DNA from 3 places in the Pararhizobium capsulatum DSM 1112 genome. Region 1 is predicted to be linked to each of the others. Evidence: riboswitches for the same ligand, from Rfam matches in the RefSeq annotation. Region 1 holds a riboswitch; each other region holds the start of a gene.
The links. Region 1 has a riboswitch for thiamine pyrophosphate ahead of QO002_RS15930 (ABC transporter permease). Riboswitches for the same ligand answer to the same signal wherever they lie in the genome.
Positions count from the first base shown of each region.

Region 2: it holds a riboswitch for thiamine pyrophosphate, as region 1 does, so the genes downstream of both, thiB (thiamine ABC transporter substrate binding subunit) here and QO002_RS15930 (ABC transporter permease) in region 1, are expected to answer to the same signal.
Region 3: it holds a riboswitch for thiamine pyrophosphate, as region 1 does, so the genes downstream of both, thiM (hydroxyethylthiazole kinase) here and QO002_RS15930 (ABC transporter permease) in region 1, are expected to answer to the same signal.

Region 1 covers NZ_JAUSVF010000001.1:3,291,063-3,296,724, forward strand. Annotated here, with positions in the region: gene QO002_RS15920 (Bug family tripartite tricarboxylate transporter substrate binding protein) at 1-827, shown strand, start outside; gene QO002_RS15925 (ABC transporter substrate-binding protein) at 983-1,933, opposite strand; gene QO002_RS15930 (ABC transporter permease) at 1,936-2,715, opposite strand; TPP riboswitch at 2,856-2,958, opposite strand; gene QO002_RS15935 (nucleoside deaminase) at 3,237-3,716, opposite strand; gene QO002_RS15940 (amidohydrolase family protein) at 3,713-4,972, opposite strand; gene QO002_RS15945 (gamma-glutamyltransferase family protein) at 4,969-5,662, opposite strand, start outside.
Region 2 covers NZ_JAUSVF010000001.1:96,683-102,344, forward strand. Annotated here, with positions in the region: gene thiQ (thiamine ABC transporter ATP-binding protein) at 1-720, opposite strand, end outside; gene thiP (thiamine/thiamine pyrophosphate ABC transporter permease ThiP) at 710-2,338, opposite strand; gene thiB (thiamine ABC transporter substrate binding subunit) at 2,346-3,353, opposite strand; TPP riboswitch at 3,392-3,503, opposite strand; gene QO002_RS00470 (MDR family MFS transporter) at 3,559-5,061, opposite strand; gene QO002_RS00475 (MarR family winged helix-turn-helix transcriptional regulator) at 5,186-5,662, shown strand, end outside.
Region 3 covers NZ_JAUSVF010000001.1:773,821-779,482, reverse strand. Annotated here, with positions in the region: gene QO002_RS03635 (peptide chain release factor 3) at 1-1,396, shown strand, start outside; TPP riboswitch at 1,513-1,609, shown strand; gene thiM (hydroxyethylthiazole kinase) at 1,658-2,455, shown strand; gene thiE (thiamine phosphate synthase) at 2,452-3,087, shown strand; gene thiD (bifunctional hydroxymethylpyrimidine kinase/phosphomethylpyrimidine kinase) at 3,084-3,887, shown strand; gene QO002_RS03615 (HAD family hydrolase) at 3,898-4,572, opposite strand; gene QO002_RS03610 (LysE family translocator) at 4,866-5,477, opposite strand; gene QO002_RS31105 (helix-turn-helix transcriptional regulator) at 5,550-5,662, opposite strand, start outside.

The DNA of each region.
Region 1 (5,662 bases):
TCATCGCCCAGAAAATGTCGGAAGACTTGGGCCAGCAGGTCATCGTCCAGAACGTCGCCGGCGCCGGTGGCAATCTCGGTGCCGATAATGTCGCGCGCGCCGAGCCGGACGGTTACACCATCCTGATGGGCACGGTCGCCACCCATGCGCTGAACCCGCTGATCCTGAAATCGACGCCCTATGATGCCGAGAAGGATTTCGCACCGATCTCGCTCCTTGTCGTCGTGCCCAACGTTCTGGTCGTCAACCCGGAACTGCCAGTGAAGAACGTCGAGGAGTTGCTTGCGCTGCTGAAGGCAAATCCCGGCAAATACAGCTACGCCTCGTCCGGCAACGGCACGCCGCTTCACCTCTCGGGCGAGCTGTTCAAGTCGATGGCCGGCGTCGATATGGAGCATATCCCCTACAAGGGATCCGGCCCGGCACTGAACGACGTCATCGGCAACCAGGTACCGATCATGTTCGACAACCTGCCCTCATCCTCCGGCCATATCAAATCCGGCACGCTAAGGGCTCTTGCCGTCACGACAAAGGAACGTGCCGCCTCGTTCCCGGATATCCCGACCATCGCCGAATCCGGCATTCCGGGCTACGAAACCTATACATGGAACGCACTCTTTGCCCCCGCTGGCACGCCGCCGGAGGTGATCGCGCGGTTGAATGAATCTGCAAAGAAAACGCTTGCCGATCCGGCCGTCGCCGAACGCATGAAGGAATTCAGCGCAACGATCGTTGCCTCAAGCCCCGAGGAACTGGCTGCTCACGTCAAGGCCGAGATCGCCAAATGGACGCCGGTCGTCAAGGACGCGAAAATTCAGCTGGATTGAGTTCTTCTTCTCCCCCGCGGGGAGAAGATGCCCGAAGGGCAGATGAGGGGGGTGGTGCGGCACACTCGGAGCCAATCACCCTCATCCGGCCCTGCGGGCCACCTTCTCCCCGCTGGGGAAAAGAGGGAGAGTGCCGCGTCCATAAATTTCGCAGACTATTTTCCCACCTGCACCGCAATCTCCTCCACAGCCGGCGCCTTCTCGATCAGCCCCATCTCCTGCAAAAACCCGCCAAAACGCGCGTACCGCCCAACATCCAGCGCTGCAGGACGCTTGGCAAAACGTGGCAACGTATCGAAGAAAGCCTGCCGGTTCAGCGCGTTGTCGAGATCGGGATAGGCCTTGACGAACAGCGCCCAGGCCTCGTCGGGATGGTTGGTCATGAAGATCGCCGCATCCTCCACCGCATGAAGAAAGCGCGGCAACCGGGCATCATCCGCCAGGTCCTTCCGTGTGACAAAGACCAGCTCGTCATAGGCCGGCACACCATGCTCTTCCGGAAAGAACGCCCTTCCCTGATGGCCCTCGATCCTCATCTGCGTCAGTTCGAAATTGCGGAAGCCACCGAGCGTCGCATCGACATTGCCTGCAATCAGCGAAGGCGAGAGCGAAAAGTTGACGTTGATCAGTTCCACATCGTCCTTCGTCAGCCCCTCCGAAGCAAGCATGCGGGCAAGCATCGCATCCTCGAAACCGGAAACGGAAAAGCCGATCTTCTTGCCCTTCAGGTCCTTCAGGCTCTTGATCGGCCCATCGGCCAATACGGTCACCGTATTCAGTGGCGTTTCGACTAAGGTTCCGAAGCGCACGAGCGGCAGGCCGGCGGCATGATCGAGGTAGAGGTTGGGCTGGTAGTGGATGCCGATATCCGCCTGTCCCGCCGAGACGAGCCGCGGCACGGCGGATGGGTCTGCCGGTGGAATGAGCTCGACCTCAAGCCCTTCGCGGGCAAAAAGGCCGCGTTGCTCGGCGATCACCATCGGCGCGTGATCGGGGTTCACGAACCATTCGAGCAGCACGGTCAACCGGTCCGCGGCTGACGCCGGCATGGGTAGACTGGCGAGGACGGACAGGCCAGCAAGGGTGCAGAAAAGAATGCGTTTCATGTTTAGATGGATCTCCGGGATGATTTCGGGAAGCAAGCGGGTTCGGCCTCGCGTGCCCAAGGCACGAGGCTGGCGGTCAGGCGATCAACCATCAGCCTGAGGACAACAGCGAAAACGGCGAGGATTGCCATGGCGGCAAAGACGGTGTCGGTCTGCATGCGGGCATTGGCCTGCACCATGACGAAGCCGAGGCCGGCGGAGGCGCCCACCCACTCGCCGACGACAGCACCGAGCGGTGCCAGGGGGGCAGCGACCCGCAGGCCGGAAATCAGGCTGGGCAAAGCCAGCGGCGCGCGCACGCGGACAAGCGCCTGCCAGTGGCTGGCCTGCGTCAGCGAAACGGCGTCGAGAATGTCGCTGTTGGTACGGCGCAGGCCGTCTCCGAAGGCGGAGGCTACGGGAAAGAAGATGATGATCGTCGTCATCGCCACCTTCGACGCCATGCCGAACCCAAACCAGAGCACCAGGAGTGGTGCCAGCACGAAGACCGGCAGCGCCTGCAGCACCACGACCATCGGCCAAACCAATCGGCCCGCACGCGGAAAGGCGGCGATCGCAAAGGCCGTGGCCACTCCAAACAGCGAGCCGAGCGCAAGCCCCACGAGGATTTCCGACAGGGTGACGAAGCCGTGTCGCATCAGGAAGCCCGGCTGGTGCAGGAACGCTTGAGTGGTCTCCACCGGTGAAGGGAGAATGTAATGGGGCGGCGCCAAAGCCATCACGCCCAGTTGCCAGACGGCAACCAGCGCGGCGACTCCGCCAAAAGCATGGGAAAGGCGCATCGCCGGTCAGCCCGGACGGCGCAGTAAAATCCGGCTTTGGGCGATGGGTGGCGTGTGCCGGTCGCGAGACAAGGAAATAGCTGTCATCGATCGATCTCCAGAGGAGATCCAGGTGAAGCGGAGAAGAGAATGGGTTGCCTGCCGGCCCCTGTTTCCGTTCCTACGCCGGCATGACCCGGATCAGGTTCAAGGGTCCGGCTCACCGCCATCTCAGCATCATTCGATGCCCCCCTCGGAATTGAGGCGAACCTGTCCGCTTTTGTCCGGTCTGTCAATGCGATCCTTGCAGGAGGATGAAAGGACGGAGCAGCGGTCGCAGACTGCTGACAAAGTCTGAAACCCTCCGTCATCCTCGGCCTCGTGCCGAGGATCTGCCAGGGCGTGTTTTTTGAGAGGTCAGCAGATCCTCGACACAAGACTGAGGATGACGCGGAGTTTGGGGCAAGGCTGTCAAAAAATGCTGAAGCATCCGGCTAATCCGACCACCGTAAAAGTCGCCGAAACGGAGTTTAAAGCCGTTTTCAGCCGGCTCCATGGCACTTCAGATGCAGTTTGCGGACCTCTTCGGCAAGCTCGGCCACAGGCCCGTCCACATCCGCATTGCGGATGACGTCGCCTATCGCAAGGCCGCGCACGGGTGAAGGATCGCGGCCCATCTCTGTCATCCATTGCCCCAGTTGTGCGGATGAACTGGCGTAGACGATCCGCCCGAGGCCGACCCAGCCATGGGCTGCCGAGCACATCGGGCAGTGCTCACCAGAGGTATAAACTGTCGCTATCGGGCGATCGTCCACGGCCATGTTTTCGGCGGCCCACCGGGCAAGGGCAAATTCCGGGTGGCGGGTGTGGTCACCGCCGGAAATGCGATTGCGGTCCTCGGCAAGAATCGAGCCGTCTTCCGCGACAAGGACGGAGCCGAAGGGTTCGTCACCCACTTCGACCGCCGCCGCAGCCAGTTCAACGCAGCGGCGCAGATGCTTGAGATCGGTATCGGTAATCATGGATGGTTCTCCTTGCCGTTTTCGCCCACATTCCGGAAAATCACCGGGCGGCCATTGTCGAAACTCTTGCGACCACATTTCCAGCCCGCGAGAACAGGCGCGATTTCGCGCACAGCCTCGCGTGGTCCCTTGCAATCCAGAAGCACGATCGTCGCCTCGCCCCCCACCTCGATGCCGGCATAGTCAGCACCCATCAGCCGCGCAGCCGAATGGCTGACCATGCCGAAGACAGCATCCAGATCCTGGTCACGGGAGAGTTGTGCCACATTGGCATAGAGATTGGCCATGCGGATCAGCGAGGCATCGCCGAAGGGCGTGAACGGGTTCAGCACATTGTTGGTGGCGACCGAGGTGACGACACCATCAGCTGCAAACAGATGCGCCGGCGCCACGCCACGCGGGACCAGCCGGTCATGCTCGCGGCCATTGAGAAACAGATCCGTGGCCGGCAGCACCGTCAATGCAATACCGGCTTCGACGAGGCCTGCTGCAATTTCCATAAGCCTGTCGGGCGACATGGCCGAGAGGTTGGTGACATGGCCGATGGCAACCCTGCCCTGCCAGCCTCGGCGAAGGGTTTCACGGATCACTGTCGGAAGATTGGTGTTGAGCGGATCGAGATCGAAATCGAGATGGAAGTCGATGGCGACATCGTGTTTTTCGGCCAGATCGAAGATAAGCTCGACATGCCGTGTCGGATCGGGATCGATATAGGGACAGCCGCCGATCATATCCGCGCCGTCGGAAAGAGCGGCGTCCAGCATCGCAAAGGTTTCAGGCTCGTTGGTCAGCCCATCCTGGGCGAAGGCACAGATCTCGATATCGATGGCAAAGGCATAGTCCGCGCGAATGCGCTTGATTGCGTCAAAGGAACGAAAACCCGCGCGTGGATCGATCTCGACAAAGGTGCGCAACCGTGTCGTGCCGTGGATGATCGCCTTTTCGGCAACGCGCGCCGCCCGTGCATAGACGTCGGCCTCGTCGAAACCGGGCTTCAACCGCGCCGCCTCGCGAACCGCCTCGGCCAACGTTCCCTCGCAGATCCGGCAGCGATCGAGAATGCAGGCCTTGTCGAGATGCACATGGCTATCGGCAAAACCGCCGAAGGCGAAGGAACCAGCTGCATCGTAGCTTTCGATAGCCTCGCAACGGAAATCCGAGCCAATCTCCACGATCCTCCCATCGCGGACTGCTAAATCAACGAGCGCGCCGCCCTGCTCGATACGGGCGTTGCGGATGACGAGATCGAAGATCATGCCGCCTGCTCCGCAAGCCCGATCGCACCACCGTCGCTGCGCGGATCGTGGGCACCCTCAATCAAACCGTCATCGGCAATGCGGATGATACCTGCCTGTCCGCCGAGTTGGCTGAAGGCGTCGATGGCCGAGACCTCGTGCTGCAGGCCGGAAAGGCCGGCGATTGCCGCTTCGCCAAGATTGGCCTCGATCTTCAGCGTGTCGCGCGTGTCGGAGAATGTGCGCCCGAGCAGAAAGCGTGGATGGGAAAGCGCTGCCAGCGGATCGAAACCATGATCGGCAAGGAGACTGATTAGAAGCGACAAGGTCTGAGGCTGCCCGTCGGCGCCCTGTGTGCCATAGAGCAGATGCGGCCGGCCATTCTTGAGCGCCATGCCGGGATTGAGCGTGTAGAACGGCCGCTTTCCGGGTTCGAGCCGGTTCGGGCTTGCCGGATCGAGACTGAAGGCCGCTCCACGGTTTTGCCAGAGAATGCCGGTATCGCCGACGACGACGCCGCTGCCCCAGTCGAAATAGATGCTCTGCAACAGGGAGGCGCAACGCCCTTCCGCATCGACGGCACCCAGAAAGGCGGTGTCGCCCTGACGATGGACATGAGGCCAGGCCATAGCCTTGCCCGGATCGATCGATTTTGCCTTCCGCGACAGGATTTCATCATCTAGCAGCGCGGTCATCGCGGAATCTGTTGAG
Region 2 (5,662 bases), 3.2 Mb from region 1:
TTTTTCCAGAAACCGCGCGATCTCCGCCGGGGCGGCACGCTCGAGAAAGGCCACCTTGGGCTCCTGCACAATGATCGCACCCTGTTCGAGGAAGACGACGCTGTCAGCCAATCGGCGCACATCCTCCGGATGATGCGTTACCAGAAGGATCGTCACCTCCTCGTTGCGCCTGAGATCGAGAATAAGTGCACCCATGCCGGTGCGAAGCGCCGGATCGAGTGCGGCAAAGGGCTCATCGAGAAGCAGGATCGGCCGGCGACGCACCAATGCCCGGGCAAGCGCAATCCGCTGACGCTCGCCGCCGGAGAGCGTGGCCGGCATGCGCTTGGCAAACCCGTCCAGGCCCACCCTCAGCAGGGCCGCGGCAATCCGCGCCTTGTCGGCCACATCAAGCTTGAGGCCGGGATCGATCCCGAGACCGACATTGGTGCCGACGTCGAGATGGGTGAAGAGATTATGATCCTGGAAGATAACACTGACGGGGCGTTCGCCCGGCGCGGTGTCCGTCATGTCGCGTCCAAGGATTACGACGCGACCCCTGTCCGGCCGTTCGAAACCCGCCACGATATTCAGCAGGGTCGACTTGCCCGAACCGGACGCACCCGTCACCGCAACAATCTCACCCCTCTGAAAGGCGCAGGTGAAGGAAAGCCGTGTCTTGCCGAAATCCACCCGGACGCTGTCCAGAAAAATGGCTGGATTGTCGTTCTCAACGGTCATCAACGCGCTCCGATTGCCCCTCTACCGGCGTTCCCGCAATCGTCAGAATGAGGCAAACGAACCCGAGCAGGAGCGCAAGCCCCGCAGCATCCATTGTCCGGTAGCTGCCCATGCGGCTGTAGAGCAGATAGGGCAACGTCACCATATCCTGCGATCCGAACAGCGCGACGGCGCCGAGGTCGCCCAGCGACAGCGCACAGGCGAAAGAAAGCGCCATCAGGATCGGCCGCCGCAACCCCGGCCAATCGACCAGGTGCAGCCGGTTGAAAAACTGCAGGCCGAGGCTCTCCGACAGAACCTCGGTGCGGGCACGGTGGCTGGAGATTGCCGGATCGAGGATGCGGTAGGCGAACGGAAGGGCCATCAAGGCATTGATGACGATCACGATCAGCGGCGCGAAACGCGCTACGTCTCCGAAAGGGCGCAGCAACAGAAACCAGCCTGCACCCAAAACAACAGGTGGTACCAGCAGGATGAGCGAGGAGCCGCCAGCGATGCCGGCGGCAAGACTGCGAGCCCCCCGTCCAGGCCGTCTCGGTCGAAGGGCAGTCTGGCGCGCGAAAACCATGGAGAGTGTGCCGGCAACACAAAGCAGCGCCGACGCAAGAGCGATCGTGGTGCTCGTCACAACAGCGCGTTGGACAACCGGATCTGTCGCTAACCTCAGAAGGTCGGATTGCAGACCTGAGACAACGACTGCGGCCAGCGGCAGGGCAACGAAGCCTGTACAGATCGCGATGCCGAAGCCATCCACAAGGCGTCCGGCAACATCGCGACCGTCGAAGCGCCGAGCACTGCGGCCAAGGGTCACCGATTCCGCCACCCGCGGCGTCAATAGCCGCGCAATCACCAGCAAAAGACCGGTCATCGCGATTTGCAGCAGGCTAAGCGCAATCACCCGCGGCGGATCGAAGTCGAAGCGCAAGGCCTGATAGATCGCCACTTCGATCGTACTTGCAGCAGGGCCGCCTCCGAGCGTCAGAACAAGCGTGAAGCTCGTCGCGCACAGCATGAAGATGAGACCAGCGATGCCCGGGATGAGACCGCGAATGACCGGCCATTCGATGAAGCGGAAGAGATGGAACCGCCGCATGCCGAGATTGACACCGATCAGCCAATATTCACCCGGCAACCGCTCGAGCCCGGCAAGCATCAGCCGGGCCGCGAGCGGCAGGTTGAAGAAGACATGGGCGATCAATATACCGGCCAGACCATAAATGCTGAGCGGCTGTGCGAGACCGATGTCTGCCAGAAGCGAGTTCACGACGCCTTGACGCCCCCACACGCCGATCAGGCCAAGAGCGGCCACCAGAGCCGGGAGACCGAGCGGCAAAGCCAACAGCCGCACGATCCAGATGCGTCCCGGAAAGGTGGACTGGCGAAACAGCGCCAGCGCCAGAGGGATGGCAAACAGGATCGACAATGCAGTGGATAGCAAAGCCTGCAGCAGCGTGAAGCGTGTCACGCGCCAGACATAGGCGTCGAAAATAACCCGGTCGGAGCTGCCACCTATATCAACGGTCAGGAGCGCATAAGCCGCCAGACCGACGAACAATGCGATGCCGCCGAGGATCGAGACCCCGACAGCAAGCGTTATCCGTCGTTCAGGCAGCGCCATGAGTGGCTCAGTTCTGGCTCATGGCCGACAGCCATTCGTCGATCCAGGCCTTGCGGTTTGCCGCGACCTCATCCGGCGACATCAGAAAGGTCTTTTTCGGTGAAACGAGCTTGCTGAAAGCATCAGGCAACGGTTCCTTGCCGGCGGCGACCGGCATCATCCAGTTGGTGGTCGGAATGATCGACTGGAAATCCGGTCCTGTCATGAAGGCGAGGAAGGATTTTGCAAGCTCCGGATCATGAGCACTCTTGGTCATGCCCGCCACTTCGATCTGGATATAGTGACCTTCGGAGAAGGCGGCTGCCTGATAGCGCTCGGTATTTTCCGCGATCACGTGATAGGCGGGCGAGGTCGTGTAGGAGAAGACCATCGGTGCTTCGCCTTTGGTGAAGAGGCCATAGGCCTCCGACCAGCCGGGCGTGACAGTCAGCACGCGGCCCTTGAGCTTCGCCCAGGCGGCAGCGGCCTCATTGCCATAGACCGACTTTACCCAGAGCAGCAGGCCGAGACCGGGCGTGGACGTGCGAGGATCCTCGATGACGATCTTTTCGTTCGGATCGCCTTCCACCAGCTCCTTCAGGCTCTTCGGCGGGTTCTTCACCGTCTCGGTGTCGTAGATGACCGCGAAGTGGGCATAGTCATAGGGTACGAAGACATCGTCGCTGAAGCCGCCAGGCACCTTCGCAGCCGAACCGTCGAGACCGTGTGGCGCAAAATAACCGGTGGCCTTCGCTTCGGTAATCAGGTTGGTGTCGAGGCCGAGCACGATGTCGGCCTTGGACGAGGCGCCTTCGAGCTTCAGGCGCGTGAGAAGTTCGACCCCATCGGCAACGCTGACATAATCGACCTTGCAGGCGCAGGTTTTCTCGAAGGCTTCCGCCACCTTGGCCCCGGGGCCCCATTCGCTGGTGAAGCTCTCATAGGTATAGACGGTGAGCGTCTGGTCGGCAGCCGAAGCGGCCGAGAACGAAAATACGGCTGCGGCCGCCATCAGGGAAAACAGAATTCTGCGCATCAGCGCCTCCTCTTCGATTATGAATGGGAATAGGGCGCTGAAGTGTGCCGTCTAATCCCTCCGCCGGTACAAACCGGATCAGGTTCCGCGGGTTGGCCGAAGCCTCTCAGCCGATGTCCTGGAAGGACAGCGGCACCCCGTTAGAGCGACAGCAGATTTAGACGCGAGCGCGGCCCTTGGCAAGAGCCGCGTTCGGGTAGCTTTGTCAGGCGGCAACCTTCTGGGGCAGGTGAACCGACTTCAGGCAGATGGCGCAGACAAGGCCTGTCAGCGCAATGATGGCTGCTGTCACAAAGAGCGGATGGAAGGCCTGTGTGTAATAGTCGGCAACCATCTGGCGCGATGCCTCCGGCAAGGCGGCAAGTATCTGCGGCGTCATCTTCTCGATCGACTCGAGGCCGGGAATGGCAAAATCCTGACGCGCCAAACCCGCGGCATTCGTCGCCCCGTAGATGGAAATACCGATCGAAGCGCCACCCATGCGTGCCAATGTCACGGAGCCCGTTGCCGCCCCGACATCGCGCTTCGGGGCGCTATTCTGTACGCCGAGCACCGGCACCTGCTGGCCGAGACCGATACCAATGCCGTGCAGGCCCATGATCGCGCCGATCAGGAAGATCGATGTACCCGGCTGCACCTGGCTCATCAGTAGCAATGACAGGATGGCGATTCCGGGGCTAGCGATAGCGAACGGCTTGTAGCGGCCGGTCTTCGAAATCATCCGGCCCGCCGAGATCGATCCGCAAACGATGCCGCCGGTCAGCATCACGAACATCAGGCCGGCAAGCGAAGGCGTGAGCCCCGTCGTAGTCTGCAGGAAAAGGGCAAAATAATTGACAAGCCCGATGCCGATCGCGCCGCTTGCCAGCGAAATGATCAGAAACAGGCTGAAGGTCGAATTGGCAAACAACGGCAGCGGCACCACCGGTTCCGGCGCACGCCGCTCGACGATCACCCAGGCAACAGCACACAGCAGACCGAACGCAATGACGGCAAGGCCGCCCGTCGAGAGCAGCGATCCGAAAAGCTCCGAACCGTCAGCCAGCAGCACGACACTGGTGATCGCACCGGCAAGCAGCAATGCGCCCGCATAATCGATCTTCGGCACCCGCGTCGGGCGGCGATAGGGCAGGAAGACCATCAGGCCAGCGATCACCAGCACACCGATCGGGATATTGACGAGAAAGATCGAGCGCCAGCCGAACAGATCGCTCATAGCGCCGCCGAGCACGGGGCCGATGGCGCCGGACGCCATCAGGACCAAGCTCGAATAACTCTGGTAGCGGGCACGTTCGCGCGGCTCGAACAGATCGGCATTGATCGCGAAGATCGACACCATGATGCCGCCACCGCCCAACCCTTGGAGAACGCGAGCGGCGATCAGCGTGTTCATCGAAACGGCAAAACCGCAGGCGATCGAGCCGACCGTGAAGATCAGGATCGCCGACAGCATCACGTATTTGCGGCCGAAGAGATCCCCCAGCTTGCCGTAGAGCGGCATCACTGCGCAGGTGGCCAGCAGATAGGCCGAGCCCACCCAGCCGAAACGCTCCATCTGGCCGAATTCGCCGACAATGGTAGGCAGTGCGGTGGAGACGATCTGGTTATCGAGCGTCGCCATGAACATCGCCGACATCAGGAAAAGAAAAAGCGTGAGCCGGAGCGCCTTGCTCTCGACGAGCGGCGCGGGCGCGACGTGCATGTCCATGGAAAATATCCTGTTTGACGTTGCGGCGATTTTATGTGCTAATAGCATATAAATGTCAAACGCATATTTATGAACGCGGCATATTGAACTTGGAAGGGGCGGCACGAAGCTGCTATTGTCACGCATGGACAGACTTGAAGCCACCCGGGACCCCCAGACCGATCGTGACCGTATCAGCGGCGCGCTGACCCGTATGCGCATGCTGATCGGGCGGCGCGTCATCGCGCGGCTGGCGCTCGACTCCGTTGCCCCGGGGCTGGAGATATCTCATGTCGACGTACTCGACGTGGTGAGGCGCGCCGATGACGGCCAGGAAGTCACCGTTGGGATCATCGCCGAGAAGCTGCGCATCGATCCTTCCCGCGCGAGCCGGATCGTATCGGAGATGGTAACGCGCGGCGTGCTGCGCCGTGAAGCATCGCAGGCGGATGCGCGCCGCATCGTGCTCGTCGTGACAGAGATAGGTGCCCGGCTCGTGGCCGAGATGCACCGCGTCAAGCAGGCGATCATCGCCGACATCGTTGCCGACTGGTCCGAAGAGGAGATTGAAATCTTTTCCCATCTGTTCGATCGGTTCACGGCTTCCTTCGAGAAGGCTTAC
Region 3 (5,662 bases), 2.5 Mb from region 1:
CGAGCGCGGCATCTCGGTCGTCACTTCGGTGATGACCTTCGAATATGACGGCAACGTCTTCAACATCCTCGATACGCCCGGCCACGAAGACTTCGCGGACGACACCTATCGCACGCTGACGGCTGTCGATGCGGCCGTCATGGTCATCGACGCCGCCAAGGGCATCGAGCCGCGGACGCTGAAGCTGTTCGAAGTCTGCCGCATGCGCGACATCCCGATCCTCACCTTCATCAACAAGATGGACCGGGAAAGCCGCGATCCCTTCGAGATCCTCGACGAGGTGGAAGAGAAGCTGGCACTCGACACGGCGCCGATCACCTGGCCGATCGGCCGCTCCAAGACCTTCTGCGGCTCCTATAATATCGCTGAAAACACCGTGCGTGGCTCGGATACCGAGATTACCCCGACCAAGGTCAACGGCCCCCAGGCCGTGGCTGGCCGGCTGCCCGAAAATGAACGCCAGGCCTTCATCGACGAAACGGAACTGGCCATCGAGGCCTGCCGTCCGTTCGATCGTCAGGCGTTTCTCGAAGGCCATATGACGCCGGTGTTCTTCGGCTCGGCGCTCAGGAATTTCGGCGTTCGCGATCTCATCAATGCGCTGGGCGATTTTGCGCCGCCGCCGCGCGATCAGGTGGCCGACATCCGCACCGTGCATGCCGCGGAAGACCGCATGACCGCCTTTGTCTTCAAGATCCAGGCGAACATGGACCCCAACCACCGCGACCGTATCGCCTTTGCCCGCATCTGCTCGGGCAAGCTGGAGCGCGGCATGAAAGCGCGACTGGCGCGCACCGGCAAGCAGCTCGGCCTCACTGCGCCGCAGTTCTTCTTTGCCTCGCAACGCCAACTGGCCGATACCGCCTATGCCGGCGATGTCGTCGGCATCCCAAACCACGGGACGCTCAGGATCGGTGATACGCTGACCGAAGGCGAGGCGCTGGTGTTCCAGGGCGTGCCGAACTTCTCGCCGGAAATCCTGCGCCGCGTGCGGCTGGAAGATGCGATGAAAGCGAAGAAACTGAAGGAAGCGCTGCAGCAGATGGCCGAGGAAGGCGTTGTGCAGCTGTTCCAGCCCGAAGATGGCTCGCCGGCCATCGTCGGCGTCGTCGGCGCGCTGCAACTCGACGTCCTGAAGGAGCGGCTGCAATCGGAATATGGGCTGCCGGTTTCCTTCGATATGGCCCGCTTTTCAGTCTGCCGCTGGATCTCGTCCGACCAGCCGGCGGAGCTTGAAAAATTCCTCACCGTCAAGCGCGGCGATATCGCCCGCGATCTGGATGGCGACCCGGTTTTCCTGGCGCAGGACAGCTTTTCGCTGCGTTACGAGGCGGAGCGTTTCCCGGCAATCAAGATGGTCGCCATCAAGGAATATCACGTCGCCAAGGCGGCCTGATTTCGGCCTATTTAGATTTGAAACAATGAAACCGTCCTTTTGGACTGTTTCATTGTTTATGGCATTCGACTTCGAAATTTCCGCGTGACAGGCTTACCCATCTCTGGCACAAAAGAGGTGAAAGACAGGGGCGTCTGGCGAAAGCCGGGCTGAGAAGCACCCTTTGAACCTGAACCAGATCATGCTGGCGGAGGGAGTCGTTTCGGGCCTGCCGCAGCCTCGTGGCCCGCCCGACGTCCGCCCCCGTCGAAAGGGGCCGAGATGACGAACACCATTCCCGCAAGCCGGTTTTTAACGCAGATGCGCGCGCGCGCCCCGCTCGTCCAGTGCATCACCAATTACGTGGCGATGAACATCGCCGCCAATGTCATGCTGGCCGCCGGCGCTTCGCCCGCCATGGTGCATGCCCCAGAGGAGGCCGGCGAGTTTGCCGGCATCGCCGGTGCGCTCACAATCAATATCGGCACACTGTCGACGCAGTGGATTGCCGGCATGGAGGCGGCCGCGAAAGCTGCCAATGCTGCGGGCAAGCCCTGGGCGCTCGATCCGGTTGCGCATTACGCCACCGGCTTCCGACGGGATGCGACACGCAGCCTCATGGGTTTGAAGCCGGCGATCATTCGCGCCAATGCTTCCGAGATTATCGCCCTTGCCGGCGGCACAGGTGCCGGGAAAGGCGTGGATAGCGGGGATTCGGTCGAGTTTGCCGAGCAATCGGCCATCCTGCTTGCACGCCAGCATAGGGCTGTGGTTGCCGTGACAGGAGAGGTAGATTTCGTAACGGATGGCTTACGGTCTGCGCATATCCATGGCGGCTCGGCGCTCATGCCGAAGATTACCGCTCTCGGATGCTCACTCACCTGCCTTGTCGGCGCCTTCGTGGCAGTGCGCCCGGATGCGCCGTTCGATGCGACGATTGCCGCGCTTGCTACCTTTGCTGCGGCCGGGACCGAGGCTGCGAAGCTCGCGGAAGGACCGGGCTCGTTCCAGTGGCGCTTCCTCGATGCGCTTGCAGCCCTCGATCCGGCCGCGCTCGATGCCACGGTAACGACGGCATGAAGCGCTTCGACCTCTCGCTCTATCTGGTTCTCGATCCCGACCTCTGCGCCGGCTATGGCATGGTGGAGACGGCGCGGGCAGCCGTCGAAGGCGGTACGACGATCGTACAGCTGCGTGACAAGACCGGCGGTACCGAGCGGCTTGTCGAGACTGGCTTGACGCTGAAACGGGCGCTGGCAGGCACCGGCGCGTTATTGATCGTCAATGACGATATCGAGGCAGCTTGCCGGATCGGCGCGGATGGGCTGCATATCGGGCAGGATGATGGCGACCCCGCACTTGCACGCAAGCAGATCGGCAAGAAGATGATACTCGGCGTTTCCGTGGAGACGCTGGAAGCCACCCGGAGGCTAGATCCCGGCATCGTCGATTATGTCGGTGTCGGGCCCGTCTTTGCGACGGCGACGAAGCCGGATCACAAACAGCCCGTTGGTTTCGATGGTCTTGCTGCTCTTGTCGCGGCGAGCCCGGTGCCCTCCGTCGCCATCGGCGGGCTTAAAGGCAGCCATGTCAAGGCCGTTCTCGACGCCGGCGCCGATGGCCTTGCAGTCGTCTCAGCTATCTGCGGCACGCCCGATCCGCGTGAGGCCGCCCGTGCGCTTGCCATCCTGATCAAGGAGGCTCGCCGATGATCTGCAATGTTCTCTCCATCGCCGGCTCCGATCCCTCCGGAGGCGCCGGTATTCAGGCTGATCTCAAGACCTTTGCCGCCCGTGGCGTCTACGGTATGGCGGCGCTGACGGCACTGACGGCGCAGAACACGCAAGGAGTGACCGGTGTGCAGGCCGTGCCGCCCGATTTCGTGGCACAGCAGATCGCTGCCGTCTTCGCCGATGTCCGGGTCGATGCGGTGAAGATCGGCATGATCGCCAATGCCGGCATTGCGCAAGCCGTGGCCGACGTTCTAGTCGCGCACCGCGATATCCCCATCGTGCTCGACCCTGTGATGATTGCCAAGGGCGGTGCGCCGCTGCTGGCGCCGGATGCCGTGGAGGTGCTTTGCCGCCGGCTACTGCCGCTGGCGACGCTCGTTACGCCCAATCTGCCGGAAGCAGCCGCTCTACTCGGCGAGGAGCCCGCTGATGATCGTGACGGCATGGCGGCGCAGGCAAGCCGGCTTCTCGCCCGCGGCCCGAAGGCCGTGCTGGTCAAGGGCGGCCATCTTGATGAGGGCGACAGCCCGGATGTGCTTGTGACGACGCGCGGTGTCCGCTGGTTCGAGGGTGCACGTATTGCGACGGCAAACACCCATGGCACCGGCTGCACGCTTTCAAGCGCACTTGCCGCCGAGCTTGCCAAGGGTGCGGACGTTGGCACCGCCACCGAGACTGCTAAAGACTATCTGCTGGGTGCTATCGCCGCCGCAGCCGATCTTTCCGTCGGCTCCGGCCATGGGCCGGTGCAGCATTTTCATCATCTCTGGAAGGACTGATCGCGATCTGTCACCGGTTATCAGTAAGATACAGATTACCATTCTCATCCGTGGCGGCCACGATGCCGTGGTAGCCGTTGATGCCGGGATGGGAGGTTTCGAGCGGATGGGTGTGGGTCGTGGTAATGACCATGACATCCGAACCAGCGGCTTCACCGGCCAGAACACCGGCAGCCACATCTTCGAACACCAGGCATTCTGTCGGATCGAAGCCGACGCGCTTTGCGCCGAGCAGATAGCATTCCGGACTTGGCTTTCCGCGGGAAACATCTTCCGCCGTCACGATGAATTTCGGCTCTGGCAGGCCGGCAGCAGCCATGCGGACCTTGGCGAGCTTTATGGGCGAGGAGGTAACGATCGCCCAACGCTCGGCGGGCAGGTTTTTGACGAAATCGATGGCGCCGGGGATCGGGATGACGCCGGTGACATCATCGATTTCATCCTGTGTCACCTGGGCTGCTTCCGCTACCGGATCCACGCCCGGAAGACCAAGCTGGCGAATGGTATCGACGCCACGCTTACCGTGCATGGTCGGCAGGAAGGTCGCAACATCCAGCCCATGACGTTCCGCCCAGCGGCTCCAGACCCGTTCAGCAGCCGCAATCGAATTCAGCAAGGTGCCATCCATGTCGAACAGGAAGGCGGAATATTTCTTGCCGAAAACCGGCGACGTGGGGGATGACACTTGGGATAGCTCCTTGATGATCCGGGCGTTGACGCTCTGGAGGGGCCTTTCGAATACGAAGTTTTGCGCGTCGGATCAAACGGATATCGAGCGAGAGAGGCGATCAGCCTCGGGGCACGCCAGTTCAGCCCCTCCCCAACCCTTCCCACAAGCTGGAGGCGGATGGCTGGGTTGAGCCCCTCCCTCCTTGTCGAGAGGGGACTTCCATAAGTGATTGCCCTACCTTGACGGGGATGCCGGGCGGGGCGCAGAGCATGGAAAACAACAGTCTTGTTCCGTGAGGATTTCCGCCATCAGCGCCCACCGAGCGCCAGTCGCAACCCCATCAGCCCGAAAGCGGCGGCGAAGGAGCGGCGTAGCCAAAAGGTCACGCCCGGCCGTGATACGATCTGTCGGCGGGTAAAGGCGGCGAAAAGGCCATATCCGATGAAAACGACGAAGGTCAGGGCCATGAAGATTAGGGCAAGGCCGATCATCGCCATCGTCTGATTTGTGGAATCGACGGCGACGAATTGCGGCAAGAAGGCCAGGAAGAACAGCGACAGTTTCGGGTTCAGGATATTGAGCAGGAAGCCGGTGGCGATTGTGCGGGTGGCGGAAAGGCGCGGTGCGTTTTCGTTGACTTCAAGGCTTTCCGTATTCCGGGCTACGCGCCATGCCATGTAGAACAGATAGGCGACGCCGAGATATTTGACGATTTCGAAGGCGAGTGCGCTGGTGTGCAGAAGGGCCGCAAGGCCGACGACACTTGCTGCCAGATGCGGCAGGATGCCGAGCGTGCAGCCGACAGCTGCCAGGATGCTGCCACGCACGCCGCCGTTCAGGCCGCAGGCGAGCGTATAGAGCACGCCGGTTCCCGGCAGCAGGATGACGATCAGCGATGTGAAGATGTAATCGAGGCTCATTGTGGGCTCCCGTGTTGGACTGCAGCCAGTCAACCGGGAAGTTGGCCTTAAGTCTTGAACGCAATTGCAGAGTCAGCGCCGGCCGGCTGCGAGCATGCCGGGGCTGAAGCCGAAAAAGCGGGTGAAAAGCCGGGTCATATGGCTCTGGTCGGAAAAGCCGCTTGCGGCAGCGGCGTCGGCGAGCG